3 regions of the Phytobacter cepae genome follow, and region 1 is predicted to be linked to each of the others. Evidence: predicted binding sites of a transcription regulator. Region 1 holds the regulator's gene; each other region holds the start of a gene.
What was found. The regulator sigma-54, encoded in region 1, starts transcription at its own class of promoters, with help from an activator protein. The targets are predictions, from matches to a motif close to GTTGGCACANNTTTCGCTNT.
Positions count from the first base shown of each region.

Region 2: norV (anaerobic nitric oxide reductase flavorubredoxin) is a predicted target of sigma-54. The motif match lies at 8,643-8,662, and genes of this name have one in related genera.
Region 3: ACUY4Q_RS16900 (amino acid ABC transporter substrate-binding protein) is a predicted target of sigma-54. The motif match lies at 8,581-8,600, and genes of this name have one in related genera.

Region 1 is NZ_CM135107.1:582,021-592,881, reverse strand. It holds gene ACUY4Q_RS02850 (calcium/sodium antiporter) at 1-624, shown strand, start outside; gene kdsD (arabinose-5-phosphate isomerase KdsD) at 636-1,622, shown strand; gene kdsC (3-deoxy-manno-octulosonate-8-phosphatase KdsC) at 1,637-2,203, shown strand; gene lptC (LPS export ABC transporter periplasmic protein LptC) at 2,200-2,775, shown strand; gene lptA (lipopolysaccharide ABC transporter substrate-binding protein LptA) at 2,744-3,304, shown strand; gene lptB (LPS export ABC transporter ATP-binding protein) at 3,311-4,036, shown strand; gene rpoN (RNA polymerase factor sigma-54) at 4,085-5,518, shown strand; gene hpf (ribosome hibernation promoting factor) at 5,541-5,828, shown strand; gene ptsN (PTS IIA-like nitrogen regulatory protein PtsN) at 5,909-6,400, shown strand; gene rapZ (RNase adapter RapZ) at 6,446-7,300, shown strand; gene npr (PTS phosphocarrier protein NPr) at 7,297-7,569, shown strand; gene mtgA (monofunctional biosynthetic peptidoglycan transglycosylase) at 7,595-8,323, opposite strand; gene elbB (isoprenoid biosynthesis glyoxalase ElbB) at 8,320-8,973, opposite strand; gene arcB (aerobic respiration two-component sensor histidine kinase ArcB) at 9,205-10,861, opposite strand, start outside.
Region 2 is NZ_CM135107.1:1,141,731-1,152,591, reverse strand. It holds gene ACUY4Q_RS05420 (metal ABC transporter ATP-binding protein) at 1-471, opposite strand, end outside; gene mltB (lytic murein transglycosylase B) at 697-1,785, opposite strand; gene srlA (PTS glucitol/sorbitol transporter subunit IIC) at 2,052-2,615, shown strand; gene srlE (PTS glucitol/sorbitol transporter subunit IIB) at 2,612-3,583, shown strand; gene srlB (PTS glucitol/sorbitol transporter subunit IIA) at 3,594-3,956, shown strand; gene srlD (sorbitol-6-phosphate dehydrogenase) at 3,974-4,753, shown strand; gene gutM (transcriptional regulator GutM) at 4,856-5,215, shown strand; gene srlR (glucitol operon DNA-binding transcriptional repressor SrlR) at 5,283-6,056, shown strand; gene gutQ (arabinose-5-phosphate isomerase GutQ) at 6,049-7,011, shown strand; gene norR (nitric oxide reductase transcriptional regulator NorR) at 7,008-8,522, opposite strand; gene norV (anaerobic nitric oxide reductase flavorubredoxin) at 8,702-10,150, shown strand; gene norW (NADH:flavorubredoxin reductase NorW) at 10,147-10,861, shown strand, end outside.
Region 3 is NZ_CM135107.1:3,591,483-3,602,343, reverse strand. It holds gene lptE (LPS assembly lipoprotein LptE) at 1-206, opposite strand, end outside; gene leuS (leucine--tRNA ligase) at 221-2,803, opposite strand; gene ACUY4Q_RS16925 (zinc ribbon-containing protein) at 3,029-3,511, shown strand; gene rihA (pyrimidine-specific ribonucleoside hydrolase RihA) at 4,017-4,958, opposite strand; gene ACUY4Q_RS16915 (amino acid ABC transporter ATP-binding protein) at 5,078-5,803, opposite strand; gene gltK (glutamate/aspartate ABC transporter permease GltK) at 5,800-6,477, opposite strand; gene gltJ (glutamate/aspartate ABC transporter permease GltJ) at 6,477-7,217, opposite strand; gene ACUY4Q_RS16900 (amino acid ABC transporter substrate-binding protein) at 7,376-8,302, opposite strand; gene lnt (apolipoprotein N-acyltransferase) at 8,665-10,203, opposite strand; gene corC (CNNM family magnesium/cobalt transport protein CorC) at 10,209-10,861, opposite strand, start outside.

The DNA of each region.
Region 1 (10,861 bases):
CTTTACGACGGGCAACTGAGCTGGATTGACGGCATCTTTTTACTGCTTCTCGCCGTGCTGTGGCTGGTGTTCATTGTTAAAATCGCCCGCCTTGCTGAGCGTCAGGGCAATGATAGCCTGACGCGCGAGCAACTGGCTGAACTACCGCGAGAAGGTAGCTTGTCGGTGGCGTTCTTGTGGCTCGGCGTAGCATTAATTATCATGCCCATGGCCACAAGGATGGTGGTAGATAACGCGACCGTAATGGCGAACTATTTTGCCATGAGTGAGTTGACGATTGGCCTGACCGTCATTGCTATTGGGACGGGCCTGCCCGAGCTTGCCACCGCCATTGCCGGGGCACGTAAGGGTGAGGACGATATTGCCATTGGCAACATCATCGGCTCGAATATTTTCAATATCACTCTGGTTCTGGGGCTGCCTGCGCTGATTGCGCCGGGCGTATTCAACCCCCTCGCCTTCTCACGTGACTATGGCGTGATGCTGGTGGTTAGCGTGATCTTTGCCTTCACCTGTTGGCGACGCAAACAGCAATCCGGCAGAGCTCTTGGTGCTCTGCTGCTTATGGGCTTCTTCATTTGGTTGGCGCTGTTGTTTTGGGTAACGCCACGTTTGATGGGATAGGTGGAGTAAATATGTCGCATATTGATCTGCAACCTGGGTTCGATTTTCAGCAAGCCGGGCGGGACGTTCTTAACATTGAACGTGAAGGTCTGGCGCATCTCGATCAGTATATCAACCAGGACTTTGCACTCGCCTGCGAGAAAATTTTCTACTGCAGCGGCAAAGTGGTTGTGATGGGCATGGGGAAGTCGGGCCATATTGGCAGAAAGATGGCGGCGACCTTTGCCAGTACGGGGACGCCCTCGTTCTTTGTACACCCAGGTGAAGCCGCGCACGGCGATCTCGGTATGGTAAGCCCGCAGGATATCGTTATCGCGCTTTCCAATTCCGGTGAATCGAATGAAATTCTTGCGCTCATTCCGGTATTAAAACGGCTTAAAGTGTTGCTGATTTGCATGACCAGTCGCCCTGAAAGCAGCATGGGGCGAGCGGCGGATATTCACCTGAGCGTGAAAGTCCCCAAAGAGGCGTGTCCGCTCGGTCTGGCGCCGACCTCCAGCACGACGGCTGCATTGGTCATGGGAGATGCGTTAGCCGTCGCGCTTCTCAAGGCGCGTGGCTTCACGGCTGAAGACTTTGCCCTTTCGCATCCCGGCGGGGCGTTAGGGCGTAAACTGCTGTTACGCGTGAATGATATTATGCACACGGGGGATGAAATTCCTCATGTAAGCAAAGAGGCCTCACTCCGCGATGCGCTGCTGGAGATTACCCGTAAAAACCTGGGCCTGACGGTAATCTGTGATGATCTGATGAAAATTGAAGGTATCTTCACCGACGGGGATTTACGCCGCGTGTTTGATATGGGAGCAGACGTCCGCAGCCTCGGCATTGCTGATGTGATGACCCCAGGCGGCATACGTGTGCGGCCTGATATATTGGCAGTAGAAGCCCTGAATTTGATGCAATCCCGCCATATTACCGCCGTCCTGGTCGCCGATGGCGACCTGTTGCTGGGTGTGGTACATATGCATGATTTGCTGCGCGCGGGCGTAGTATAAAAAAGGATAAGATAATGAGTAATGTTGGAGCGTCGCTTGCGACCTGCTACGGTCCTGTCAGCACGCAGGTCATGGCGAAAGCCGAAAAAATTCGCCTGTTGATCCTGGATGTTGACGGTGTTTTGTCTGATGGCCTTATTTATATGGGCAACAGCGGCGAAGAGCTCAAGGCCTTTAACGTTCGCGATGGGTATGGTGTGCGTTGTGCGTTAACATCTGACATTGAGGTTGCCATCATTACCGGGCGAAAAGCTAAACTGTTAGAAGATCGTTGTGAAACACTGGGAATTACGCACCTTTACCAGGGGCAGTCAGACAAACTGCTGGCCTATCGTGAGCTTTTAACCAAGCTTGACCTGCAACCTGAGCAGGTGGCTTATGTGGGTGATGATTTGATCGACTGGCCAGTGATGGCGGAGATCGGTTTGAGCGTCGCCGTAGCCGATGCACATCCGCTGCTGATTCCGCGCGCGGATTACGTCACGCGTATCGCGGGAGGCCGCGGCGCCGTCCGTGAAGTCTGTGATTTATTATTACTGGCGCAAGGGAAACTTGATGAGGCCAAAGGGCAATCGATATGAGTAAAACCAGACGTTGGGTCATCATTTTGCTGGCACTTATCGTACTGGTACTGATTGGTGTGAATCTGGCTGACCGAGACTCTGCGGCGCCGGTGACCACCAATAGCAGTGATCCAACGTATAAAAGCGAGCATACCGATACGGTGGTGTACAGCCCGGAAGGTGCGCTGAATTACCGACTTATTGCGCAGCACGTGGAGTACTTTTCCGCTGAAGCGATAACGTGGTTCACCCAACCCGTACTGACGACATTCGATAAAGACAAGATCCCAGGGTGGTCCATTAAGGCGGATAAAGCCAAGCTCACCGATGACAGAATGCTTTATCTTTATGGCCATGTTGAAGTTAATGCGCTGACCGAAGACGCGCAACTTCGAAAAATTACGACGGATAACGCCCAGATAAATCTGGTCACGCAGGATGTGACCTCCGATGACAGGGTAACGTTATACGGAACAACATTTAATTCCACCGGCCTGAAAATGCGCGGCAACTTACGCAGCAAAACCGCAGAGCTGATTGAAAAGGTTAGAAGCTCATATGAAATTCAAAACAAACAAACTCAGCCTTAATGTTGTCCTGGCCAGCGCCCTCTTTGCTGCCAGCCTTCCGGCGCTTGCGGTGACGGGCGATACCGATCAGCCCATTCACATCGACTCCGACCAGCAGTCGCTGGATATGCAAGGCAATGTGGTGACCTTTACCGGTAATGTCATTGTTACCCAGGGCACCATTAAAATTAACGCTGATAAGGTCGTGGTCACCCGTCCTGGCGGTCAGCAGGGTAAAGAGGTCATTGACGGCTTCGGTAATCCAGCCACCTTCTATCAGCTCCAGGACAACGGAAAACCGGTCAAAGGTCATGCCTCCCAGATGCACTACGAGCTGGAAAAAGACTTTGTGATCCTGACGGGCAACGCGTACCTGGAGCAGCTTGATAGCAACATTAAAGGCGACAAGATCACCTACCTGGTGAAAGAGCAAAAGATGCAGGCGTTTAGCGAAAAAGGTAAACGTGTAACAACGGTTCTGGTCCCGTCTCAGTTGCAGGATAAGAGCAACAATCAGAACCCGGCCCCGGCGCAAAAAAAGAGTAACTAATTCGTTATGGCAACATTAACTGCAAAGAATCTCGCTAAGGCCTATAAGGGCCGCCGTGTCGTGGAAGACGTGAGCCTGACCGTGAATTCTGGCGAAATCGTCGGCCTGCTTGGCCCGAACGGGGCGGGTAAAACCACAACATTTTACATGGTCGTGGGTATCGTACCGCGAGATGCGGGCAACATCATTATTGATGATGAGGATATCAGTCTGCTGCCGCTGCATGCCCGTGCGCGACGCGGTATCGGCTATCTGCCTCAGGAAGCATCCATTTTCCGCCGCCTGAGCGTGTTTGATAACCTGATGGCCGTCCTGCAGATTCGTGACGATCTTAGCGCGGAGCAGCGGACCGATCGCGCCAACGAATTGATGGATGAGTTCCATATTGAGCATCTGCGTAATAGTCTCGGCCAGGCACTGTCGGGTGGTGAGCGCCGTCGTGTAGAGATCGCCCGTGCGCTGGCGGCGAATCCTAAATTTATTTTGCTGGATGAACCCTTCGCCGGTGTTGACCCGATTTCCGTTATCGACATCAAGCGTATCATTGAACACCTTCGTGACAGCGGGCTCGGTGTGCTGATTACTGACCATAACGTTCGCGAAACGCTGGCCGTTTGTGAACGCGCGTATATCGTGAGCCAGGGGCATCTGATTGCCCATGGCACTCCACAGCAAATCCTTGAAGACGAACATGTTAAGCGCGTATATCTTGGGGAAGACTTCAGACTCTGATAGGGTAGAGTTTATTGACGTGTTTAGTCGGAGAGTACTGCTCTGAATATGAAGCAAGGTTTGCAATTAAGGCTTAGCCAACAGCTAGCCATGACGCCGCAGTTGCAGCAGGCTATCCGCCTGTTACAACTGTCCACGTTGGAACTTCAGCAAGAACTTCAGCAAGCGCTGGAGAGCAACCCTTTGCTGGAGCAGACCGATCTTCATGAAGAAGTGGAAGCGCAGCAGTCTCAGGATAATGAAAATCTCGATAGCGTAGACGCTCTGGAACAAAAAGATATGCCAGAGGAGCTGCCGCTGGATGCCAGTTGGGATGAAATTTATACCGCGGGTACCCCTTCCGGTAGCAGCACCGATTATATTGACGACGAGTTGCCCATTTATCAGGGCGAAACGACCCAGTCATTACAGGATTACCTGATGTGGCAGGTTGAGTTAACCCCCTTTTCTGACACCGACCGTGCGATTGCCACCTCCATTGTGGATGCCGTCGATGATACGGGTTATCTCACCGTGCCGCTGGAAGATATCCTTGAAAGTATGGGCGACGACGAGATTGGACTGGATGAAGTCGAGGCCGTACTCAAACGTATTCAGCGTTTTGATCCGGTCGGCGTGGCGGCGAAAGATCTGCGCGACTGTCTGCTGATTCAGCTTTCCCAGTTTGCGAAAGAGACGCCGTGGCGTGAAGAGGCGCGGCTAATTATCAGCGATCATCTGGATCTGCTCGCCAACCACGATTTCCGCACTCTGATGCGCGTGACCCGGCTGAAAGAAGATGTGCTGAAAGAGGCGGTGAATTTAATTCAGTCACTGGATCCGCGCCCGGGCCAGTCGATCCAAACCGGCGAGCCTGAGTACGTCATACCCGACGTGTTGGTGCGTAAGCACAATACCCGTTGGGTGGTCGAACTGAATTCAGACAGCATTCCACGTCTGCAAATTAACCAGCACTACGCTGCTATGTGCGGCGGTGCGCGCAACGATGCTGACAGTCAGTTTATTCGCAGCAATCTACAGGATGCGAAGTGGCTGATTAAAAGCCTGGAAAGCCGTAACGACACGCTTTTACGGGTCAGCCGTTGTATCGTAGAACAGCAGCAAGCCTTTTTCGAACAGGGAGAGGAGTTCATGAAACCCATGGTGCTGGCGGATATCGCTCAGGCCGTTGAGATGCATGAATCCACCATTTCTCGTGTCACCACGCAAAAATACCTTCATAGTCCGCGAGGCATTTTTGAACTCAAGTATTTTTTCTCCAGCCATGTCAACACCGAAGGCGGTGGCGAAGCCTCGTCAACGGCTATCCGTGCGCTGGTGAAGAAATTAATCGCCGCAGAAAACCCCGCAAAACCGCTGAGCGACAGTAAGCTGACGTCCATGCTGTCCGATCAGGGTATTATGGTTGCGCGGCGAACCGTTGCAAAATATCGAGAGTCTTTATCCATTCCGCCGTCAAACCAACGCAAACAGTTGGTCTGACCCAACCGATAAGGAAGACACTATGCAGCTTAACATCACAGGACAGAACGTCGAGATCACCGAGGCCCTGCGTGAATTTGTGAATACAAAATTTGCGAAACTCGAACAATACTTCGAGAGGATTAATCAGGTCTATATTGTGTTGAAAGTGGAGAAAGTGACTCATACCTCGGATGCGACTTTGCATGTTAATGGTGGTGAAATTCACGCCAGTGCGGAAGGTCAGGATATGTATGCTGCCATCGACGGTTTAATTGATAAACTGGCGCGTCAGCTGACGAAACATAAAGATAAACTGAAACAACACTAATTGTCCGGGCTGACGTCTGGTGCGTCTCACCCTACCGTAACCCGGTAGGGTGAATTCACTGGCGACGCTTAGGTGAAATTATGATGAACAACGATTCCGCTCTACAACTGAGCAATGTCCTTAACCAGGAATGTACCCGTAGTGGCGTTCACTGCCAGAGCAAAAAACGTGCGCTGGAGATAATCAGTGAACTTGCTGCTAAACAGCTGAGCCTGCCACCTCAGGTGGTATTTGAAGCGATCCTTACGCGCGAGAAAATGGGCAGTACGGGTATTGGCAATGGGATAGCCATCCCTCACGGCAAGCTTGAAGAAGATACCCTTCGTGCGGTTGGTGTGTTTGTGCAATTGGAAACCCCGATTGCCTTTGATGCTATTGATAACCAGCCTGTCGATCTGCTGTTTGCACTGCTGGTGCCTGCCGATCAAACTAAAACGCATTTGCATACCCTTTCATTAGTGGCAAAACGTCTGGCGGATAAAACCATTTGTCGCCGCCTGCGTTCTGCGCAAAGTGATGAAGAGCTGTATCAGATAATCACGCTGACAGAAGGCGAACAGGACGATGCGTAACGTATTAGTCGCCGTGATTTCAGGTGCTGCGAGGAGAAATGGCCCATGGTCCTGATGATCGTAAGTGGTCGCTCGGGTTCCGGTAAATCGGTCGCCCTGCGCGCGCTGGAAGACATGGGATTTTACTGCGTAGATAACCTGCCAGTGGTGTTGCTGCCAGAGCTTGCAAGAACGCTGGCCGACAGACAAACCTCTGCAGCTGTCAGCATCGACGTGCGTAATATGCCTGAGTCGCCGGAGATCTTTGAGCAGGCGATGAACAACCTGCCGGAGTATTTCTCACCGCAGTTGCTGTTTCTCGATGCCGATCGCAATACCCTGATTCGTCGCTACAGCGATACGCGTCGTCTGCACCCTCTCTCCAGTAAAAATCTGTCGCTGGAAAGCGCCATTGATGAAGAGAGTAACCTGCTTGAACCTCTGCGTTCGCGTGCCGATCTGATTGTCGATACCTCTGAGATGTCGGTGCATGAACTGGCAGAAATGCTCCGCACGCGCCTGCTTGGCAAACGTGAGCGCGAGTTGACCATGGTGTTCGAGTCGTTCGGTTTCAAACACGGTATTCCTATTGATGCCGATTACGTGTTCGACGTGCGCTTTCTACCCAACCCGCACTGGGACCCTAAACTTCGTCCCATGACCGGTCTCGACAAGCCTGTTGCCGCGTTCCTCGACAGGCATACCGAAGTGCATAACTTTATCTACCAGACGCGCAGCTATCTGGAGTTGTGGCTTCCCATGCTGGAGACCAACAACCGTAGCTATCTGACCGTCGCCATCGGTTGTACGGGTGGTAAGCACCGTTCCGTCTACGTGGCGGAGCAGCTTGCTGATTACTTCCGCTCGCGCGGTAAGAACGTTCAGTCTCGTCATCGCACGCTGGAAAAACGCAAAACATGACCGTAAAACAAACTGTCGAAATCACTAACAAGCTGGGCATGCATGCACGCCCGGCGATGAAGTTATTTGAACTGGTTCAGGGGTTTGACGCGGAAGTGCTTCTGCGCAATGACGAAGGAACGGAAGCCGAAGCCAGCAGTGTGATAGCCCTGTTGATGCTGGACTCGGCGAAAGGACGTCAAATCGAGGTTGAAGCGACGGGTCCGCAGGAAGAAGAAGCTCTGGCAGCCGTTATCGCGCTCTTTATTGCCGGATTTGACGAAGAGTAACCCTCTCCGCCCGGAGAGGGTAGGATCAATGCAGCCTGTTGCGCTGCAGAAATTCTTCCCCGCCTAGCTGACGCATCTGGCGCAGGATCCACGCCTGCCGACTACGTACATAACCTGAAGGGGCATCTGCCCGAAAGCGAAGCGGGTTCGGTAACACCGCTGCCAGCAACGCGGCTTCCGACATGGTGAGTTTGCTGGCGGGTTTATGGAAATAGCGCTGAGAGGCCTCTTCCACGCCAAATATGCCCTCGCCAAATTCAGCAATATTGAGATAGACGGTGAGTATGCGCCGCTTGGTCCAGACCACTTCCGTGGTCAGCGTCAGACCGGCCTCAAGCCCTTTACGAACCCAGCTTTTACCGTCCCATAACAGCAGATTTTTCACCGTTTGCTGCGAAATGGTTGATGCGCCGCGAATGCGATTTTCATGCTGCTCATTATGAGAAAGCGCCTTTTCGATTGCGCTAAAATCCAGCCCCCAGTGCTCGGGGAAACGCTGATCTTCTGCAGCAATCACGGCCAATGCAGCCCAGGGGGAAATATCGTCCATGCCGACCCAGTCGGAATGTGCAACATAGCCGAAGTCTCCGGTAAGCCAGGCGCCCAACTGCCGTTCTACCATGACTGCGGAAAACGGCACCGGCAGAAAACTGAACAGGACGATGCCGCCCCCCCAAAAAAGGGCCAGTGCCAGCACCACCCGCAGGATCATCCGCTTAAGACGAACTTTCAGTGGACCGCGCAGCCCCTTCATTCCGTCAGCACCAGCACGCGCGCCACCAGTTTTTCGATACCGGTAGCGGCTTCAGCGATATTTTGCGCCAGCATATAAGCCGGCGTGGTGACCACTTTGTTGTCCTCATCAACCACAATATCGTCTACCGGACAGGAGACATGTTCGGCCCCCATATCTTCCAGAATTTCAGCGGTATCAATATCTGTACCGATGGTTAAGCGCAGGGGGAAATCAAAAATTTTTGGCAACATCGCCGGCGCAATACAGATAAAACCAAGAGGCTTACCTGCACGATGCATCTCCAGCGCCAGACGTTTCAGACCCTCATCCACCACGCACTCACTTCCCTGACTGGCAAAGGTGCTAAGATTTTTTGCCGCCCCAAATCCCCCCGGGACAATCAACGCATCCAGATCGTTTACTGATGCATAAGCCAGCGATTGAATGGATCCACGCGCAATACGGGCCGCTTCGATCAACACATTGCGACTCTCGTTCATAGGATCACCGTTAAGATGGTTGATCACATCGCTCTGGATCTTATCCGGTGCAAAACAGACGGCTTCAGCCCCTTCACGGGCAATGGCAAGCAGCGTCAGGACTGCCTCATGGATCTCCGAACCGTCATAAACTCCTGCGCCACTGAGAACAACACCGACTTTTTTCATTTTGCTCATCCTTTATGCAACGGTCAGTAGATAATTAATTATTTTGATAAGGGCGCTATGCTTCACACATTTCGCTGATTGATGTAACAAATCGTTTAAGATTTGCTATCTTATGTGCGTGCAGTTCAAATTTTCAGACTGCGCCCTTGTAATAAATAACTATAACATTACGGCGCAGCCACGATTTCCCTGGTGTTGGCGCAGTATTCGCGCACCCCGGTTAATCCGGGGTCATTTTTTTCCAGCGTCCGCTACCCAGGCTTTGAGTACCGCTACATCCTGCGGCCATTCCTGCTTCATCTCTTCGATCCATTCACCAACGTTATCCCACCATGCCGGAAGATCCGGGGACTGGATCTGCTGTCCTAGCTGTTGCAGGTGACGTAACCCGATCGAGCCAGCCGCGCCTTTGATCTTGTGCCCCTCCTCGACGATCCCTTTTTGATCCCGGGCCGTCAGGTTCGATTCCAGCACGCTGACATAGCCCGGCATCATTTTCTCAAAGACAGCCAGCCCATCGGTAATGAGCTTCGGTCCTACCAACTCGATATACTGTTCGAGCATCTCTACATCCAACAGATTTTGCGATTTAGTGTCCGTGGTGGTCATCGTTTCATCCTCGTCGTCGCAGGTATCCCAGAATTTTTTAATCATGGCGGTGAGTGCCGGAACCGCCAGCGGCTTGCTCAGTACGTCGTCCATACCGGCTTCAAGGTACTCGTTTTTATCTTTCAGCACGTTGGCGGTCAGGGCCACCAACGGCGGCAAATCGTCGCGGGCGAACTGGCTGGTGAGCAAGCGGGAGATATCGAGTCCCGTCATGTCCGGCAACTGAATGTCCAGTAGCACCAGGTCATATTCTCCGGGCTGGAACATCTCCAGCGCGGCCTTACCGGTCATCGCCACATCCACGCTGCAGCCCAGTTTTTCCAGCACCGAGCGGGCAACAATCACGTTAAGTTCAATGTCCTCCACCAGCAGCACATGTAGCGCTGGCAGTGGCATATCATCGTCTTCAAAGGCATCTTCAACCTCTTCCGCCACCGCAGGGGCATGCACGGTCAGAGTAAAGAGCGAGCCCTTGCCCGCCTGGCTGGTGACAACAATATCCCCGCCCATACTTTTCGCCAGACGACGGGATACCGCAAGGCCAATCCCGGTTCCGGTGGCAGGCTTCCCGCCGTGACTGTCTTTTACCTGATAATACATAGCGAAAATTTTATCGAGCTCGTCACGCGGGATACCGATACCCGAATCTTCCACCTCAAAGTGCAGCATGTCGCCAGCGTCAAAACGCACGCGTACGGTCACCTGCCCTTCACGGGTAAATTTGACGGCGTTGCTAATCAGATTCCACAGGATCTGACGCAGACGCGTTCCGTCGGTGACCACCTTATGCGGCAGCGGTAACTCAGGCTCCATGACAAACCGCAGCCCTTTCTGATGGGCCTGTAGACCCGACAGGTTCTCGAGATCCGCCAGGAAACTGGTGAAATCAACAGGCTGATTATCCAGTTGCACCTTACGCCGCTCCATTTTATCCATGTCGATAATATCGTTAAAGATATTGCCCAGCGTGACGGCTGAAACATGGATAGTTTTGAGATATTTTTCCTGCTCGCTGGTTAACTCGGTGTCCAGCAGGATTCGGCTCAACCCCACGATGCCATTTAACGGCGTACGCAGCTCGTGGCTAATCGTGGAGATAAAGGTGGTCTTATCACGGCTGGCACGCTCCAGCGCGTCCTGGTAGCGTTTACGCTCGGTAATATCGCGTCCAAAGCCCATGAGCCCGTGGCGCTTGCCTACACGGTCGTAGTAAGGAACTTTGCGAATTTCAAAACAGGCTTTACGGCCGTCAGGGTAATCGAGCCATTGCTCATAGGTG
Region 2 (10,861 bases), 560 kb from region 1:
GAAGGGCTCATCCAGCATCACCAGCGGTGCCTGTTGCAGCCACATGCGGGCAAAGAGCATGCGCTGAAATTGGCCGCCGGAGAGGGCGTCAATGGGGGTGCCTGCCATCGCCAGCAACCCGACGCGCTCCAGCGCCACGGACACCTGCATTCGTGCCCGCCGATTCAGGGCCCGGAACAGCGAAATACGCGGCCAGCTTCCCATGCTCACCACATCCTGCACGGTCAGCGGAAAACAGGGATCGAGCGTCTGGCGCTGGGCCAACCAGCCGATGGCTGGCCGTGATGTAGACCAGCGGAGCGCACCACTTACCGGCGCGAGCACGCCGGCCAGGGTTTTCAGTAAGGTTGATTTTCCACAGCCGTTAGCACCGACAATCGCCGTCATGCTGCCGCGCTCTACCACGCCGCAAAGCGAAGGCGTGACGGCCTGCGCGCCGTAGCCTGCCACCAGATGGTCAAGTTCAATCATGGCAGCGCCACCGCCCATGCCGTCAGCAACCAGAGCCCTGCGAGCAGCACGATTGACAGCCCCAGCCGCAACCAGCCAGAGCAGGAGAAAAGCGTTCTATCCGTCATCACACACCTCAATATGTTATAACATAACAATAATCAGATGTGAGAATGAAGTAAAACGAAGTTTGCGTGAGGAGTTTGTCGAAATGTTTCCGTCCCCTCCCGAGGGAGGGGAGCAGAATTAGCGGATACGCGCCAGGGAAACGGCCTGACCAAGCTGCCAGACCGCCATCGCATACTGCGTGCTGTGGTTATAGCGGGTAATGACGTAGAAATTCGGCAAACCGAACCAGTACTCGTATCCCGTTCCCACATCCAGGCGCAGGAGGCTGGCCTGTTGATGATTATCCAGCGGCTGCTGCGGCGTTAATCCAGCGGCCATCAGCTGCGGCACGCTGTAGTTGGTTTTAAAGCCATTCTCCAGCCCCGGCGCCTGCCCGTTCGCCTTCACCGCAACCTCATCTCCTTTCACCCAACCATGCTCTTTGAAGTAGTTGGCCACGCTGCCAATAGCATCGACCGGATCCCAAAGATTGATGTGCCCATCACCGTTGAAGTCCACGGCGTACTGTTTGTAAGACGACGGCATAAACTGACCGTAGCCCATCGCGCCGGCAAAGGAGCCTTTCAGCTCAAGCGGATCGTCACTTTCGTCACGCGCCATTAACAGGAAGGTTTCCAGTTCGCTGGCGAAATAGTCCGCACGGCGCGGGTAGTTGAAGGCCAGCGTCGCCAGTCCATCAAGGATTCGGGTTTTGCCCATCACGCGGCCCCAGCGCGTTTCCACACCAATGATACCGACGATGATTTCCGGCGGCACGCCGTAGACCATCCAGGCGCGGTTCAACGCATCTTCATATTGATTCCAGAACGCGACGCCATTCTGCACGTTATCCGGGGTGATGAATTTACTGCGATAGCGCAGCCATGCGCCGTTCGGACCGGTCGGCCCGGCAGTGCTGGGGGCCTGGCGATCCATCTGGTCGAGCACATAGTTCAGCCGCTTCGCCTGAGAGATAATTTCGTGCAATTGCTGACGGTCAAATCCGTGTTTACTGACCATGTCATTGATGAATTTTTCAGCCGCGGGATTGTTGGCGAAATCGCCGCCCATCACGGTGACATTGTGTTGCGGTTTAAGCAAGAACCCGCCGGACGGGGTGCCGGTTGTCGGTGCGGGCACCGAGGCTTCGGTTTGCTGAGTTTTGCTGCTGCAGGCGGCAAGTAAGACGAGCGCGGGGAGAAGCGCTACGTAACGACGCTTAAACATGAGACATCCATTTAACAAGACCATCGACGAGGAAGAATTATGGTAAAACATACGGCCTTGCACAAGGAAGCATCATCATCTTCCGCTCCTCATTCCGTTGTCTGAAAATTCCTTTTTCTGCTTTTCAAAACCCTTCACCCCACCAAATCTTTCACAATGATCAATTTATCTTTCATATTGAGATCTAAATAACACTTTTAAACCTTTCAAAGTGATTATTATATGCGCCACCTACACAACAACAAACGATCCTGAAGGAGAGAACAATGATCGAAACCATTTCCCATGGTGCCGAGTGGTTCATCGGGCTGTTTCAGAAAGGGGGGGAAGTGTTTACCGGAATGGTCACCGGTATTTTGCCCTTGCTGATTAGCCTGCTGGTTATCATGAACGCCCTGATTAACTTTATCGGTCAGCACCGTATTGAGCAGTTGGCCCAGCGCTGCGCCGGGAATCCCATTACGCGTTATCTGCTGCTGCCCTGCGTCGGCACCTTTGTTTTCTGTAACCCCATGACGCTGAGCCTGGGGCGCTTTATGCCCGAGCGTTACAAACCCAGCTACTACGCGGCCGCCTCCTACAGTTGCCACTCAATGAACGGCCTCTTCCCGCATATCAACCCCGGCGAACTCTTTGTTTACCTGGGCATTGCGAATGGCTTGACGACGCTCGGCCTGCCGCTGGGCCCGTTGGCAGTGAGCTATTTACTGGTCGGTCTGGTCACCAACTTCTTCCGTGGCTGGGTCACTGACCTCACCACCTCGATTTTCGAGAAAAAAATGGGCATTCAGCTTGAGAAAAACGTGCATCTCGCCGGAGCAACATCATGAGCCATATTGTGATTGAAAAGGGAACGGGCGGCTGGGGCGGCCCGCTGGTGCTCGATACCCGCGTCAACAAGAAGATCGTTTACATCACCGCGGGCACGCGTCCGGCAATCGTCGACAAACTCGCGCAAATGACCGGCTGGGAAGCCGTCGATGGTTTTAAAGAGGGTGAACCCGCCGAAGCGGAAATTGGCGTCGCCATCATTGACTGCGGCGGTACTCTGCGCTGCGGCATTTACCCCAAACGCCGTATTCCTACCGTGAACATTCACGCCACAGGAAAGTCCGGCCCGCTGGCGCAGTACATCCTTGAAGATATTTATGTCTCCGGCGTCAAGGAAGAGAACATTTACTGGCAGGATGGCGCGGCCACCCCGCAGCCGGTGAAGCGTGACACCGCCGGGCGCGATTACGACAGCAGCAAAAAAATCACCGAACAGAGCGACGGTCTGCTGGCGAAAGTCGGCATGGGGATGGGCTCCGCCGTTGCGGTCCTTTTTCAGGCCGGGCGCGACACTATCGACACGGTGCTGAAAACCATCCTGCCGTTTATGGCCTTCGTCTCGGCACTCATCGGGATAATCATGGCCTCCGGCCTCGGCGACTGGATAGCCCACGGGCTGGCTCCGCTCGCCAGTCATCCTTTGGGTCTGGTGACGCTGGCGCTGATCTGCTCTTTCCCGCTGCTGTCGCCGTTCCTCGGCCCGGGCGCGGTCATCGCGCAGGTTATCGGTGTGCTGATTGGTGTGCAGATCGGTCAGGGCAATATTCCCCCGCACCTCGCCCTGCCCGCCCTGTTCGCCATTAACGCTCAGGCGGCATGTGACTTTATCCCCGTCGGTCTTTCGCTGGCAGAAGCCCGCCAGGACACGGTACGCGTAGGTGTCCCCTCCGTGCTGGTCAGCCGCTTCTTAACCGGTGCGCCGACGGTGCTGATTGCCTGGTTTGTTTCCGGCTTTATTTATCAATAAGAGGTTATTCATGAGCGTGATCTATCAAACCACCATTACCCAGATTGGCGAGTGCGCACGCGATGCCCTCAGCGACCGGATGCTGATCACCTTCCGCGAAGGTGCCCCCGCCGATGTGGCCGAGTTTTGCTTTATTCATTGTCACGGCGAGCTGTCGGGGGCCTTGCGGCCCGGCGCGCAGTTTGAACTGGGCGATCAATGCTACCCGGTCACCGCTGTAGGCGACGTGGCGGAGCTGAATTTACGTGAGCTTGGGCATATCACCCTGTGTTTCGATGGACAGACGCAGGCGGAATATCCCGGCACGGTACATGTTGCAGGAGAGGTGCCGGCAGGCATCACCCCCGGTTGCACACTGAAATTTGTCGCTTAAGTCGTAAGGAGAAAGGTATGAAACAGGTTGCCGTTGTCATTGGTGGAGGGCAGACGCTCGGTGCGTTCCTCTGCCGTGGGCTGGCCGCAGAGGGTTACCGCGTTGCAGTGGTGGATATTCAGAGTGATAAAGCCGCCGCCACCGCCCAGGAGATCAACAGCGAGTATGGGGATGGGATGGCCTACGGTTTTGGCGCCGATGCCACCAGCGAGCAGAGCGTGCTCGCACTGTCACGCGGAGTCGATGAAATTTTTGGTCGCGTGGATCTGCTGGTCTACAGTGCCGGCATCGCCAAGGCGGGGTTTATCAGCGACGTGCAGCTCGGGGATTTTGACCGCTCGCTGCAGGTGAATCTGGTGGGCTATTTCCTGTGCGCCCGTGAGTTCTCGCGCCTGATGATTCGCGATGGCATTCAGGGACGCATTATTCAAATAAACTCCAAATCCGGCAAAGTCGGCAGCAAGCACAACTCGGGTTACAGCGCGGCCAAGTTCGGTGGTGTGGGGCTAACGCAATCACTGGCGCTGGATCTGGCAGAGTACGGCATTACCGTGCATTCACTGATGCTCGGCAACCTGCTGAAGTCGCCGATGTTCCAGTCCCTCATTCCGCAATACGCCAGCAAGTTGGGCATTGCCGCGGAGGAGGTCGAACAGCATTACATCGACAAAGTGCCGTTAAAGCGCGGCTGTGATTACCAGGATGTGCTGAACGTGCTGCTGTTTTACGCAAGCCCGAAAGCCGCCTATTGCACCGGTCAATCCATCAACGTCACCGGCGGGCAGGTGATGTTCTGATTGTAGATAAACGCCCGGTGGCGCTTCGCTTACCGGGCCTACAAAACCTCGAACCGTAGGCCGGGTAAGGCGCAGCCGCCACCCGGCAATTAAGGAGCTGATATGGTTTCTGCACTGATTACCCTCGCCGCTATTGCCTGGCTCAGCCAAATGGCAATGGGTGGCTGGCAGATTCGCCAGTTTAATCGCGCATTCGATACGCTCTGCCAGCAGGGGCGGGTCGGCGTCGGGCGATCCGGCGGGCGCTTTAAGCCACGGGTGGTCCTCGCCGTGGCCTTCGACGATCGGGATCGGGTCAGCGGCTCTCTGCTGATGCGCGGCCTGACGGTTTTCGCCCGACCGACTAAAATTGATGCAATTGATGGATTAAAACGTCAAGAATTAGAACCTGACGTGATCTTTCCCCATGATCGCAACTGCCAGGATGCTTTATCATTAGCGCTTAAAATGAAACATGGATAATTTCGTTGTGAACGCTATTAGCTTGCGAAATTATCATTTCGAAATTTAACGCAGGACAATAGCGCTTATGAAACCACGTCAACGACAAGCGGCCATTCTTGAGCATCTGCAAAAGCAGGGAAAATGCGCCGTTGAAGAGCTGGCCGCGTTTTTTGACACCACCGGTACCACTATCCGTAAGGATTTGGTGGCGCTTGAACATGCGGGCGCGGTGATTCGTACCTACGGTGGTGTGGTTCTCAGTAAAGATGAAACGGACCCGCCTATCGATCACAAGACGCTGATCAATACCCGGCAGAAAGGTGAGATTGCCCGCACTGCGGTCAGCTTTATTCAGGACGGTGATTCCCTGATCCTTGATGCAGGCAGCACGGTACTGCAAATGGTTCCCCTGCTCAGCCACTTCAACAACATCACCGTTATGACCAACAGCCTGCACATTGTTAACGCGCTTTCGGAGCTGGACAACGAGCAAACCATCCTGATGCCCGGCGGCACCTTCCGCAAAAAATCCGCCTCTTTTCACGGCCAACTGGCAGAAAATGCCTTTGAACAATTTAGTTTCGACAAACTGTTTATGGGAACCGATGGGATCGATTTAAACGCCGGGGTGACCACCTTTAACGAGGTGTTCAGCGTCAGCAAAGCGATGTGCAACGCGGCGCGGGAAGTGATCCTGATGGCCGACTCCTCAAAGTTCGGTCGTAAAAGCCCAAACATTGTCTGCAGTCTTGAGAGCGTCAATAAACTGATCACCGATGCCGGGATACCGGCTGAGTTTCGTGCCGCGCTGGAAGCCAAAGGCATTGAGGTGATCGTTGCCGGAGAAAACCATGAGTGAGATGTTATTGAATACCGCCCGCCAAACGCTGCTGCTGGAGCTTGCGGAAGCCAGCCGTCTGCCGGAGCGGCTGGGCGAAGATTTTTTGACGGCCGCGAACGCCCTGATCCACTGCCAGGGCAAAGCGATCGTTTCGGGTATTGGCAAGTCTGGTCATATCGGTAAGAAAATCGCCGCTACGCTTGCCAGCACCGGCACCCCGTCTTTTTTTGTTCATGCCGCCGAAGCGCTGCATGGCGACCTTGGAATGATTGAAAGCCGGGATGTGCTGCTGTTTATCTCCTACTCCGGGTCCGCGAAAGAGCTGGAGCTGATCCTGCCGCGCCTCGAAGAGCGCGGGGTGACGCTGCTCGCCATGACCGGTAAGCCTCTCTCCCCGCTGGCGCTGGCGGCTAAAGCCGTACTGGATATCTCCGTTGAACGCGAAGCCTGCCCAATGCACCTCGCCCCGACCTCCAGCACCGTTAACACCCTGATGTTAGGTGATGCGCTGGCGATGGCGGTGATGCAGGCGCGTGGCTTTAATGAAGAAGATTTTGCCCGTTCACACCCGGCGGGCGCACTGGGCGCGCGTTTGTTAAACCGGGTTCATCATTTAATGCGTAAAGACGATGTGCCGCACGTGCGCATTGATGCCACCGTGATGGACGCAATGCTGGAGCTGAGCCGTACCGGGCTGGGTATGGTGGCTATTTGCGACCAGGCTGAGCAAATTAAAGGCATCTTCTCTGATGGTGATTTACGCCGCTGGCTGGTAGCCGGTGGCACCCTGGCCGCCCCGGTCAGCGAGGCGATGACCCCGGGCGGGTTCACGCTGAACGCCGAAAGCCGCGCAATCGACGCCAAAGAGGCGTTAATGAAGCGCAAGATTGCCGCAGCGCCAGTGGTGGATGACAGCGGCAAGCTGGTGGGTGCCATCAATCTGCAGGCGTTTTACCAGGCCGGCATTATCTAGCGCTTTAGACCCAGGCGTTTCGCCAGCCGATGCAGGTTGGCGACGTCAATGTCCAGCGCACGTGCACTTGCTGCCCAGTTACGCTGATTTTGCGCCAGCACCTGGCTGATGATCTCACGCTGGAAGGCATCCGTGGCTTCGCGCAGATTGGGGGTTTCCGGCAGCGTTTTTACCACCGTCGTTACGGGTTCTGGCTCGTCGCTGAAAGCGAAATGGTGCACGTCCAGCACCACCTCATCACCGTTACGCGTTCCGCGCGCCAGCACAATCGCACGATGAATGGCATGTTCCAGCTCGCGCACGTTGCCCGGCCAGCGGTACGCCAGCAGATGTGCCCGCGCTCGTGGGCTGAGTACCACGCGCCCCAATCCCAGGCGTAGCCGAGCCTGCTCACAGAAATAGCCCGCCAGCAGCACCACATCTTCGCCCCGCTCGCGAAGCGGCGGCACCCACACGGGAAAGACGCTCAGGCGGTGGAAGAGATCGGCACGAAAACGCCCTGCGACCACCTCTTCACGCAGGTCACGGTTGGTCGCCGCCAGTACGCGTACGTCCACCCGTAAACTGCGATCGTCACCGACGCGCTGAATATCGCCATACTGCAGCACGCGCAGCAGCTTGGCCTGAAGCGAAAGCGACAGCTCGCCAATCTCATCGAGAAACAGCGTGCCCTTATCGGCCATTTCGAATTTACCGCTGCGGTTGCTGATGGCCCCGGTAAATGCCCCCTTCACGTGACCAAACAGTTCGCTCTCCGCCACGCTTTCCGGCAGCGCAGCGCAGTTAAGGTAGACCAGCGCATCGGCGGCGCGCGGCGAGTTCTCATGGATAGCTTTCGCCACCAGCTCTTTACCGGTGCCGGTCTCCCCACCAATCAACACGTTCAGGTCGGAGGCAGCCACAATCTCAATCTCTTTTTTCAGTTGGGTCATGCCGTCGGAAAGGCCGATCATCTCGGTATGGGCCACCTGTTCGAACGCCGCAGGAACACCGGGTGCCATGTTCTGGCTCTCAAGCTGCTCAATCAGCAGCGCATTGTTGAGCGCACCCGCCGCCAGTGCCGCAATCAGTCGCAGCTCTTCATCGCTGAAGCTGTCGAACCGATCGGGTTCCATGCCATCCAGGGTCAGCGCGCCAATCAGGCTCTGCCCGGCGAACAGCGGCAGCCCGACGCAGGCGTGGACTTTCAGGCTCTCCTGACCGGGGATAAGTCCGTCATAGGGGTCAGGTAGCGAGCTGTCTGCCGGAAAACGCACGACATCTCCGGCGCGGGCAATGGCCTCCAGCCGCGGGTGCCCCTCCAGCGTAAAGCGGCGGCCCAGCACGTCCTGCGCCAGGCCGTCGATCGCTAGCGGAATGAACTGCCGTGACTCATAGCGCAACAGCGCCGACGCATCGCACTCCAGCACCTGGCGCAGCGTGGTGATCAATCGCTGGAAACGATCCGCATGACCGATTCCGCGCTGCAATTCAATGGCGATCCCCGCCAGTACATCCACTGAAAAACTCATCTTCGCCTCACTGTCATTTTGACAACTCATAGTGTCATATTGACCATTAATAGCATAGTCATTATGACTACCCCTCTCGGGTTATGTGAAATAAAAACAATATATATCAATACGATAAAAACTGGCACGCATCTTGATATAGCTCATGCAACTTATTTCATTCCGAACAGGTAATCAAAATGACTATTCATGTAAAAAATAACATTCACTGGGTTGGCCAACGTGACTGGGAAGTACGCGACTTTCATGGCACCGAGTACAAAACGCTGCGCGGCAGCAGCTATAACAGTTATTTGATTCGTGAAGGGAAAAACGTCCTCATCGATACTGTCGATCATAAATTCAGCCGTGAGTTCGTGCAGAACCTGCGCGCTGAGATCGATCTCAACGCCATCGACTACATCATTATTAACCATGCCGAAGAAGATCACGCCGGAGCCTTAACCGAGCTGATGTCGTACATCCCCAACACCCCGATCTACTGCACCACCAATGCTATCGACTCGATCAATGGTCATCACCATCACCCGGAGTGGAACTTCCACACCGTGAAAACCGGCGACGCGCTGGATATTGGCAACGGCAAGCAGCTCATCTTCGTTGAAACCCCGATGCTGCACTGGCCAGACAGCATGATGACCTACATGACCGGCGACGCGGTGCTGTTCAGTAACGACGCCTTCGGTCAGCACTACTGCGACGAACGTCTGTTCAACGATGAAGTGGATCAGACCGAACTGTTCGAACAGTGCCAGCGCTACTACGCCAATATCCTGACCCCGTTCAGCCGCCTGGTGACGCCAAAAATCACCGAGATCCTCGGCTTCAACCTGCCGGTAGATATGATCGCCACCTCTCACGGCGTGGTATGGCGCGAAAACCCCACCCAGATTGTTGAGCTGTACCTGAAATGGGCGGCGGATTACCAGGAAGACCGGATTACGATTTTCTACGACACCATGTCCAACAACACCCGCATGATGGCGGATGCCATCGCTCAGGGCATCAACGAAGTTGACCCGAACGTGGCGGTGAAAATCTTCAACGTGGCGCGCAGCGATAAAAACGACATTCTGACCAACGTCTTCCGTTCTAAAGGCGTGCTGGTCGGCACCTCCACCATGAACAACGTGATGATGCCGAAAATTGCTGGTCTGGTGGAAGAGATGACCGGTCTGCGTTTTCGTAACAAACGCGCCAGCGCTTTTGGTTCTCACGGCTGGAGCGGCGGTGCGGTAGACCGCCTCTCTACCCGCCTGCAGGATGCCGGTTTTGAGATGTCCCTGAGCCTGAAAGCCAAATGGCGCCCGGACTTTGACGCGCTGGAAGTCTGCCGTGAGCATGGTCGTGAAATTGCCCGTCAGTGGGCGCTCGCTCCGCTGCCTGCAGCGGTAAAAAGCGCGCCGGTGGAAGAGTCCGCCTGCGCCTGTGCCGCCAACGCCGCCGCTGACCTCGGCCCGTGCATGCAGTGCAGCGTCTGCCAGTGGATTTATGATCCGGCTACCGGCGAGCCAATGCAGGATGTGGCGCCAGGCACCCCGTGGAGTGAGGTGCCGGACAACTTCCTGTGCCCGGAATGTTCCCTTGGTAAAGAGGTGTTTGACGCGCTGGCAACGGAGGCCGTATGAACGCAGGCATTGTGATTGTCGGGTCGGGCTTTGCCGCCCGGCAGCTGGTGAAAAACATCCGCAAACAGGATGCCACCGTCCCGCTGACGCTAATCGCCAGCGACAGCATGGACGAGTACAACAAACCGGACCTGAGCCATGTGCTGAGCCTCGGTCAAATGGCAAGCCACCTCACCCGCCAGTCGGCGGGGGAGTTTGCCGAGCAGTTCAATCTGCGCCTCTTCCCGCACACCCGCATCACCTCAGTGGACGCACAGGCGAAAGTGGTGAAAAGCGCCGACAACCGCTGGCAGTACGACAAGCTGGTGCTGGCCACCGGGGCACGGGCGTTTGTGCCGCCGGTCGCGGGCAGCGAACTGATGTTTACCCTTAACAGTCAGCAGGAGTATCAGGCCTGTGAAACCCAGCTTCGGGATGCAAACCGGGTGTTGATTGTCGGCGGCGGGCTGATTGGCACGGAGCTGGCGATGGATTTTCGCCGGGCGGGCAAGCAGGTCACGCTGGTCGACAGCGCCACGAGTATTCTCTCCTCGCTGATGCCGCCGGAAGTGAGCAGCCGCTTACAGCACTGTCTTTCTGAAATGGGCGTTCGTGTGCTGCTCAACACCCGTCTCGATGGGTTAAGCAAAACCCCATCGGGCATTGCGGCACGTTTTGAGGATGGGCTGGAGATTAACGTGGATGCCGTGGTCGCCGCCACCGGTCTGGTGC
Region 3 (10,861 bases), 2.1 Mb from region 1:
CGCAGTGACCCTTTCTCAACCAGTTCGACACCGTTCAGGCGCAGCTGATTGCGCACCGCGCGGCTAAGCGGGCCATTAGGATCTCCTGAATCGAAGATCATTGTTTTCATTTCGGAAGGCACTTGCGTCGTATCACGCAAATGCCAACCACAGCCAGCGGTGAGTAACACCGCCAGCGATAACAACCATGTTGCCAGATGTCGCACGCTTCCTCCCGCGCTTAGCCAACGACCAGATTAAGCAGTTTGCCCGGAACGTAGATCACTTTACGCAGGGTAACGCCATCAAGATATTTTGCTACCAGAGGTTCCTGGCCTGCACGTTCACGAACCTGTTCTTCGGTTGCATCAACCGCCACAGTAATTTTACCACGCACTTTGCCGTTTACCTGGACAACCACCAGGGTGGTGTTTTCCACCATTGCAGCCTCGTCGGCAACCGGCCACGGCGCGTTATCGATGTCGCCTTCGCCTTTCAGCTCCTGCCACAGGGTAAAGCACACGTGAGGGGTGAACGGGTTGAGCATACGCACGACCGCAAGCAAGGCTTCCTGCAGCAGCGCACGATCCTGCTCGCTTTCCTGTGGGGCTTTCGCCAGCTTGTTCATCAGCTCCATGATCGCAGCAATCGCCGTATTAAACGTCTGACGACGACCGATATCATCGGTGACTTTAGCGATAGTTTTGTGAACATCACGGCGCAGGGCTTTTTGATCTTCATTCAGTGCAGCCACATCCAGTTGCGCTGAGGCACCCTGTGAGCTGAGTTCGTAAACCAGTTTCCAGACACGTTTCAGGAAGCGGTTTGCACCTTCAACGCCTGACTCCTGCCATTCCAGGGTCATGTCTGCTGGTGATGCGAACATCATGAACAGACGAACGGTATCCGCACCATAACGTTCAACCATTTCCTGCGGGTCGATACCGTTGTTTTTCGACTTGGACATTTTGCTCATGCCGGTATACACCAGCTCATGACCTGCCTCGTCTTTCGCTTTGATGATACGACCTTTTTCGTCGCGCTCAACGATAGCTTCTTTCGGAGAAACCCAGTTACGCTCGCCGCTTTCGCCAACGTAGTAGAAGGCATCCGCCAGCACCATACCCTGGCACAGCAGCTGTTTAGCCGGTTCGTCGGAGTTGACCAGGCCCGCATCACGCATCAGCTTATGGAAGAAGCGGAAGTAGAGCAGGTGCATGATGGCGTGTTCGATGCCACCAATGTAAATATCAACCGGCAGCCAGTAGTTGGCCGCTTTCGGATCCAGCATACCTTCCTTGTGCTGCGGGCAGGTATAACGCGCATAGTACCAGGACGATTCCATAAAGGTATCGAAGGTATCGGTCTCACGCAGTGCTGGCTGACCGTTAACGGTGGTTTTTGCCCACTCAGGATCGGCTTTGATCGGGCTGGTAATGCCGTCCATGACCACATCTTCTGGCAGGATTACCGGCAGTTGATCTTCCGGCGTTGGCACCACGGTACCGTCTTCCAGGGTCACCATCGGGATCGGCGCACCCCAGTAACGCTGACGGGAAACGCCCCAGTCACGCAGACGATAGTTTACTTTACGCTCACCCACACCTTGCGCTGCCAGCTTGTCAGCAATGGCGTTGAAACCGGCTTCGAAGCTCAGACCGCTAAATTCACCGGAGTTAAACAGGGTGCCTTTTTCGGTCAGCGCCTGCACAGTCAGATCGGGTTCAGAACCGTCGGCGGCCAGAATAACGCCTTTGATCGGCAGGTTATATTTGCTGGCAAATTCATAGTCGCGCTGATCGTGACCCGGAACGGCCATCACTGCGCCGGTACCGTATTCCATCAGCACGAAGTTAGCGGCCCAGACCGGAATCTCTTCACCGGTCAATGGATGAACGGCTTTAAAGCCGGTATCCACACCCTTCTTCTCCATCGTGGCCATGTCGGCTTCGGCCACTTTGGTGTTGCGACATTCGTCGATAAAGGCGGCCAGCTCAGCATTGTTTGCGGCGGCTTTCTGCGCCAGCGGGTGACCCGCGGCAACGGCCAGGTAGGTCGCGCCCATGAAGGTGTCCGGGCGGGTGGTGTAAACGGTCAGCGTTTGGTCGTAGCCGTTAACGTTGAAGGTGATTTCTACACCTTCAGAGCGGCCAATCCAGTTACGCTGCATGGTTTTTACCGTGTCAGGCCACTGATCCATATGATCGAGGTCATTCAGCAGCTCTTCAGCGTAAGCGGTAATTTTGATAAACCACTGCGGGATCTCTTTGCGCTCAACTTTGGTATCGCAGCGCCAGCAGCAGCCGTCGATAACCTGTTCGTTCGCCAGGACCGTTTGATCGTTCGGGCACCAGTTGACGGCAGACGTTTTCTTGTACACCAGACCTTTTTTATACAGCTCGGTGAAGAACTTCTGTTCCCAACGGTAGTATTCCGGCGTGCAGGTAGCCAGCTCGCGGCTCCAGTCATAACCAAAGCCCAGCATTTTCAGCTGGTTTTTCATGTACGCGATGTTGTCGTAGGTCCACGGGGCCGGAGCGGTATTGTTTTTTACCGCAGCGCCTTCTGCCGGCAGGCCAAACGCATCCCAGCCAATAGGCTGGAGGACGTTTTTGCCAAGCATACGCTGGTAGCGAGAGATCACGTCACCGATGGTGTAGTTACGTACGTGCCCCATGTGTAGTCGACCAGAAGGATAGGGAAGCATCGACAGGCAGTAATACTTCTCTTTGCTCTCGTCTTCAGTTACTTCGAAGGTGCGCTTCTCTTCCCAATGAAGCTGTACTTTGGATTCTATCTCTTCCGGGCGATATTGCTCTTGCATGGCAGCCAGTGGTCCTGTTTTCGATACGGCTACAAATGTAGCGTTATTTCGTGGTTTTTCAGATCCGCATAGCATAGCCCAAACGCCAACGTCAAAACAGCCTTTCGCACATTAAGCCCGAGAAAAGCGCAGACCTGAATTTACGCACTCTGTGGGGTAATTGACAAAGCGAGCAGAAAATAACGTCTATCATTAGAACAGGTTAACGACCCGGGAGAAGAAATGATGAACAAGGTTGCTCAATTTTACCGCGAACTGGTAACGACATTAACGGAACGTTTACGCAATGGTGACAGGGACATTGATGCACTGGTGGAACAAGCCAGGCTCAGAGTCAGCCAGACCGGGGAGTTAACGCGTACCGAAATTGATGAGCTGACGCGGGCCATTCGTCGCGATCTGGAGGAGTTTGCCCGCAGCTACGAAGAGAGTCAGGACGAAGTCACCGACAGCGTTTTTATGCGCGTGATTAAAGAGAGTCTCTGGCAGGAGCTGGCGGACATCACGGATAAAACCCAGCTTGAGTGGCGGGAGGTATTCCAGGACCTTAACCATCACGGTGTTTACCACAGTGGCGAAGTGGTGGGACTCGGTAATCTGGTGTGCGAGAAGTGCCACTTCCATCTGGCGATTTACACCCCGGATGTACTGCCGCTGTGCCCGAAATGCGGGCATGATCAGTTCCAGCGCAGGCCCTTTGAGCCCTAGCAGAACGCAAAACGGCAACCTCAGTTGCCGTTTTTAGTGTTTGCTCCCTCTCCCCGTGGGCTGAGGGATCCCTAGTAATATTACGTATTACAGCGATAACACTGCGCAATGAGAACACAATAGTCACCGCGATGACTGGGTCCGGCTGAAAATCGACGAAGCGTATCCGTAAGGCCGGGGCGACGCGCAGGGATGCGCGGCGAGGGCGACTTTACAGGGACGTTACCTTCGCCCGCCCCCGATAAGCCTGAAGGCATACGCTAAGTGGACCGCGCCAGCGGCGATTTTCCTGGCCGGGAGCCCGGGTCGCCAGGGCGGTGGCGGTGAACCGCCCTGGCACGTTCACGGGTTCTGGCGCTACAGAAAAGCAAGGAACATAAGGTGAACGGAATGACCATCAGAGCCGCATGTTTCCCCTCACCCTTGCCCTCTCCCCAAAGAGGAGAGGGGACTGTCCGTGCTCGTATTATTTTGTGGGGATCTCTCAGCCGCGTGGGAGAGGGCATCAGGCCGCACTGTAGAATGTCAAACGGTCCGCCAGTAAATCCACAAACCCTTCGCGATTCACATCTGTCATCACGGTTGCGTTTGGCCTGTTCCCGGTGAGGAAATAGTAATCCACCACCGTCATTCCCTGTGTGTATTTTCCTTGCGTTTCCACCCCGACCCAGCGATCTACGGTGGTAAAAATTTCCGGCTTCAGTAGCCAGGCAATGGTGCACGGGTCGTGTAACGGTGCGCCGACAAACCCCCATTTCTCCTGCTTGTGGTACTCCATAAAGAAGTCGAGCAGCTCTGCCACAATGGTAGAGATGGGGTTACCAATCGCACGAAAACGGCTGATATCTTCGGCATGAATCTGCGCCCGGTGGGTGACATCCAGCCCGGCCATGACGACCGGAATGCCCGACTGGAAGACGATTTCCGCCGCTTCGGGATCAACATAGATATTGAATTCAGCCGCCGGCGTCCAGTTACCGAGTGACATGGCACCGCCCATGATCACGATACGCTTAATTTTGCAGTGCAACTCAGGATGGCCGTTGAGTAACAGCGCCACGTTGGTCTGAGGACCGGTGGAAACGACGGTGACAGGCACGGAAGATTCACGCAGCACCTTGGCCATCAGTTCTACCGCCGTACAACCCTGCGGGCTGAAAGCGGGATCCGGCAGTGCAGGCCCGTCCAGCCCGCTTTCGCCATGCACGTTATCGGCAATGATGAGTTCGCGCATCAGCGGTTTGACGGCCCCGCCCGCAACCGGAATATCGGTACGCTTTAATAACGTCAGCATACGCAGTACGTTGTTCAGCGTTTTATCCGGCGTCTGGTTACCGGCAGAAGAGGTAATGGCTTTGACATCGAGTTCAGGTGAGGCCAGGGCGAGAACGATGGCGATAGCGTCGTCATGACCCGGATCGCAATCAAGAATAATGGTCTGGACCATAGCAACTCCTTGTTAGCATTGAATGTGTGACAAGGGTAAGGCGTTGCTGAAATTCAGACGAGAAGCGAAAAGTTAAAGCGTGATGAGACGCGCATTCTTGCGAATGCGCGTCGACAGGATCAATGCAGAATTTTAGCGAGGAAGTCTTTCGCACGGTCGGACTGCGGATTGGCAAAGAAGGCCTCTTTCGGCGAATCTTCGACAATTTTCCCTTCGTCCATAAAGATGACCCGGTTCGCCACTTTACGGGCAAAGCCCATTTCGTGGGTCACTACCATCATGGTCATCCCTTCGTTAGCGAGTTCGACCATGACGTCCAGGACCTCGTTGATCATTTCCGGATCGAGTGCAGAGGTAGGTTCATCGAACAGCATCGCAACCGGATCCATGCAAAGCGCACGGGCAATGGCCACACGCTGTTGCTGCCCGCCTGAAAGCTGCGACGGGAACTTATTGGCATGGGCGGATAAACCCACGCGATCCAGCAACTTCAGCCCTTTCTCGCGGGCGGCGGCTTTGTCGCGCTTAAGGACTTTCACCTGCGCCAGCGTCAGGTTTTCGATGATCGACAGATGCGGGAACAGTTCAAAATGCTGGAATACCATGCCGACACGAGAACGCAGTTTGGCCAGATCGGTTTTTTTATCGTTCACCGGCGTGCCGTTGACCTCAATATTCCCTTTCTGTACGGGTTCCAGGCCATTGACCGTTTTGATCAGCGTGGATTTTCCCGAGCCAGACGGCCCACAGACCACCACCACTTCACCTTTTTTCACTTCGGTGGAGCAATCGGTCAGCACCTGAAAGTGACCATACCATTTAGAAACATTTTTCAGGGTAATCATTGAACTGTCCTTCTTTTCAAATAGCTGACCAACAATGAGGCACTCAGGCTAATAGCAAAATACACGGCGCCGGCAAACAGGATCATTTCGACCTGGGTTCCGTCACGTTCACCAATCGTAGAGGCGGTACGGAAGAAGTCGGCAAGGCTCAGCACGTAAACCAGGGAGGTATCCTGGAAGAGGACGATCCCCTGCGTGAGCAGCAGAGGCACCATTGCGCGAAACGCCTGCGGCAGAATAATCAGTTTCATGGATTGCCAGTGCGTCATCCCTAATGCCAGGGCGGCGCTGGATTGGCCACGGGAGATGCTCTGAATACCGGCACGGATAATTTCAGAATAGTAGGCTGCCTCGAACATAGAGAAAGCGACCATCGCAGAAATCAGGCGGATATCTGATTTCGGTGACAGGCCGAGCACGTTTTGCAGCAGTCCGGGCACGATCAGATAAAACCACAGCAGTACCATCACCAGGGGGATGGAACGGAAAACGTTGACGTAGACTTTTGCAAACCAGGCGATGGGGGCAAAGCTGGACAGGCGCATAACCGCCAGCAAAGTACCCCAGACAATGCCCACGATCACGGCGGTCACGGTGATTTTCAGGGTGATCACCAGCCCTGCCATTAGATAGGGCAGCGAAGGGACGATTGAACTCCAGTCGAACTCGTACATTATTTGCCTCCCATGTTGCCTGGCAGGCGAATTTTGCGTTCAACCAGGTTCATCACCAGCATGATAACGGCGTTAATCAGCACATAGGCGAGGGTGATGGCAGTAAAGGATTCCCAGGCGTGCGCCGAGTAATCCAGCAGCTTACCGGCCTGAGCGGCCATATCCACCAGCCCGATGGTGGAGGCGATGGCCGAGTTTTTGACCAGGTTCATCATCTCAGACGTCATTGGCGGCACAATCACGCGATAGGCATTAGGAAGCAGCACATACCGGTAGGTTTGCGGCAGCGTCAGCCCCATGGCCAGCCCGGCATTCTTCTGACCGCGCGGCAACGACTGAATGGCGGCACGCACCTGTTCGCAGACGCGGGCGGCGGTAAACAAGCCTAAGCAAATCATCGACGAGAGGAAGAACTGAATATTGGGATCTAACTCCGCTTTAAACCACATACCCAGATCTTCCGGCAGCAGTTCAGGCACCACCAGATACCAGGTGAAGAATTGTACGATGAGGGGCACATTACGAAACAGTTCTACGTAAAGGGTGCCAATCCCTGATAAGAAGCGATTGGGCACGGTGCGCAGAATACCAAACAGCGAGCCAACCAAAAAAGCGATAATCCAGGCGGTAATCGACAGCGCGATGGTGACCTGAAAACCACTCCACAGCCAGCCAAGATAGGTGGTGTTGCCGAACGGGGCTTGTTGCAGGAAGATTCCCCAGTTCCAGTCTATGGACATAAATCTACTCCGGAAAAAAAAGGGTAGCAGCGCTACCCTCGAAGATTGTGTGAAGAGCTTGTATTCGCGCTGAAGGGGGAACGACCCTTCAACGTATAGTCTGTCCGTGCTGCTTCGACAATCGAGAGGGCAGGAGAACCCGCCCTTATTGGTTTTAATTAGTTCAGTGCTTTGTCATTCGGCTCTTTGAACAGGGCTTTCATCTCGTCAGAGAGGTCAAAATTCAGGTTCAAGTTTTTCGGTGGGATTGGGTTTTTAAACCACTTATCAAACCATTTTTCCGCTTCGCCCGAGGTCTGTACCTGCGCGATGGTGTCATCCATCAACTTCTTAAACTCGGTATCGCCTTTGCGCAGCATACAGCCATAAGCTTCCTGCGACTGCGGTTTGCCCACGATGTCCCAGTTATCCGCTTTCTTCGCTTTCGCACGTTCGCCAGCCAGCAGAGCATCATCCATCATGAACGCAACAGCACGACCGCTTTCAAGCGTACGGAAGGAGTCGCCATGGTCTTTAGCGCTGATGATGCGCATGTCCATTTTCTGCTCATCGTTGAGTTTGTGCAGCAGGACTTCAGAGGTGGTACCGGAGGTCACGACAACGGCTTTGCCTTTCAGATCCGGGAAATCTTTAATGTCACCACCTTTTTTGGTCAGCAGGCGCGTGCCCACAACGAAAATGGTGTCAGAGAAGGCCGCTTGTTTCTGACGTTCGAGGTTGTTGGTCGTAGAACCACATTCGAAGTCAAAGGTACCGTTCTGCAACAGCGGGATACGGTTTTGTGAGGTAATTGGAATCAGTTTGACTTCCAGATTCGGTTTGTTGAGCTTTTTCTTCACCGCTTCAACAATAGCGTTTGAGTAGTCCTGGGAATAGCCCACGACTTTTTGTTCGTTGTTGTAATAGGAGAACGGTACGGAAGATTCACGGTGTCCGACCACGATCACGCCGTTTTTGGCAATTTTTTCCAACGTAGCCTGCTGCGCCGCGGCTGCATCGGCAGGTTTAGCTTCATCAGCGGCATGTGCGATACCGGCAGACATTCCCATTACCAGCATTGCAGTGGCCAGTTTACGTAATTGCATATCCAACTCCTTTATCGTCGCGTCTGAGACGCTTTGATACCCATTGTGAATGTTGTGGTTGTTATATCCTGCTGCAAATGCGTGCAGTGTTGTGTGCGTTTGTTAACATTTAGTCTGGCTTAATGTAAAGATTTTGCTGCGATATTGTTTGTTTTTGCGAAGTGCACCGCACCGTTTAAAGGCAAAAATCTTCCATTGCACCGTTTTGGTGCTCGTCGTGATCGGTTGTGGTGCGCTTGAATTGCACGACCGCAAAAAATCCCCAGAACGGATGATATTAAGCAATTGATGTGCCAGAAGTGGCATTAGGGAGAGATAAAGCGAGAAACCCTCTCCGGGCGGAGAGGGCGAAAGCGGGAGGATTATTTGCGGCGCTGTCTCAAACTCATAATCAGCGCGCCAAAGCCCAGCAGGCCTGTCATAACCCACAGCGGCCAGTTGCCCATTTGGGCATACGGCGTCAGGCCGGACGTTGGTGTCACTTTGGCTGTCAGCACCCCGCGAGTGAATTGCGGCAACTGCGCCTGAATTTCACCTTCCGGGCCAATCACGGCGGTAATGCCGTTGTTGGTGCTGCGCAACAGCGGGCGAGCCAGTTCCAGTGACCGCATACGGGCCATCTGGAAGTGCTGCCAGGGGCCGATGGATTTGCCAAACCAGGCATCGTTGGAGATGGTCAGCAGGAAATCGGTGTCCGGGCGGAAATTGTCCCGCACCTGCTCGCCAAGAATAATCTCGTAGCAGATGGCCGGGGTCAGTTTCAGCCCATGAGCTCTCAGTTGGGGTTGTACGTAGGGGCCACGACTGAATGAGGACATCGGCAGGTCGAAGAACGGTGCCAGCGGGCGCAAAATGCTTTCCAGCGGCACAAACTCACCAAACGGCACAAGATGGTTCTTGTTGTAGCGGTCAGTGGAGTTGTAGCTGTACGGATTGTCTTTGCCCAGCGTAATGATGGTGTTGTAGGTGTCGTAGCGATTCTGCTGATTCAGGCGTGCGTCAACAATACCGGTTATGAGTGAACTGTTGTTTGACTGCAACAGGCCATCAACCTTGCTGAGAAAATCCTGCTGATTAATTTCCAAATCGGAAATCGCAGACTCCGGCCAGATGATCAGTTGCGATTTTCCCATCACCGACTCGCTGGCGTTGAGATAGACCTTCAGCGTCTCCAGAAGCTGCCCTTCATTCCACTTCACCGACTGGGGGATGTTGCCCTGTACCAGCGAGACCTGCGTTGCTCTCTCCGGCAGTAGTTGATACCACTGGATATAGCGCAGCGGGAAGGGCAGGACGAAGAGCACCAGGGCGATAATCAGCGGGCGCCACGAGCGTGTGGTCGCAGCCAGCACCAGTAAGCCGCTCACTGCCATCAGCAGGAAGGTAATCGCATCGACGCCCAGCACCGGTGCCAGCCCCTTCAGTGGCCCATCAATCTGACTGTAGCCAAACTGAAGCCACGGGAAGCCGGTGAGCACCCAGCCGCGCAGGTATTCGCTTAGCTGCCAGACCACGGGTGCGGCGATAGTGACGCGCAGCCAGGTTGTTTTCGGCCATAAGCGCGACAGCACACCGGCAAACAGGCCGGTATAGAGCGACATGTAAGCGGCGAGCAGCACCACCAGGAAGACATTAACCGGGCCGGGCATACCGCCAAACTGCGCGATGCTCACATAGACCCAATGCACGCCAGAGCCAAACAGACCCATCCCCCAGAAATAGCCAACAGCGGCAGCTTGCACCGGGCGTCGATTAAGGGTGAGCGCTTGCAGACCCATCAAGGAGATGAGGGCGGCAGGCCAGATGTCATAAGGAGAAAAAGCCAGCGTTCCGCTGGCTCCGAATAGCAGCGCCAGCAGCAGTCGTACGCGCTGGCGTTCAAACAAGGGGGCAAATGCCATTTACGTTATTCGTCCAGTTTCGGTTCGGGGGAATCGTCCGGTATTTTGACATGAACCTGAATAATACGTCGACTGTCGGCCATGGCGACCTTAAATTGGTAACCATCAATATCTATGGACTCACCACGAGCTGGCAGATGCCCGAAGGCCTGCATCACCAGTCCGCCGATGGTGTCGACTTCGTCATCGCTGAAGTGGGTGCCGAAGGCTTCATTGAAATCTTCAATCGGGGCAAGCGCACGCACCGTCCAGGTGTGACGGCTGAGCTGACGGAAATCGATATCCTCTTCTTCGTCATACTCATCTTCGATTTCGCCGACGATAAGTTCGAGAATATCTTCAATAGTGACCAGACCAGAGACGCCGCCGAACTCATCGATAACAATCGCCATATGGTAGCGCTGGGAGCGGAACTCTTTCAGCATACGGTCAACGCGTTTGCTTTCGGGAACGACGACCGCCTGACGCAGTACTTTTTCCATACTGAAGGCTTCGGCATCGCTGCGCATGAACGGCAGCAGATCTTTGGCCATCAGGATCCCTTCGATGTGATCCTTGTCCTCACTAATGACCGGGAAACGTGAGTGCGCAGATTCAATGATGACATCAAGACATTCATCGAGGGTCTGGTTACGTTTCAGGGTGATCATTTGCGAAC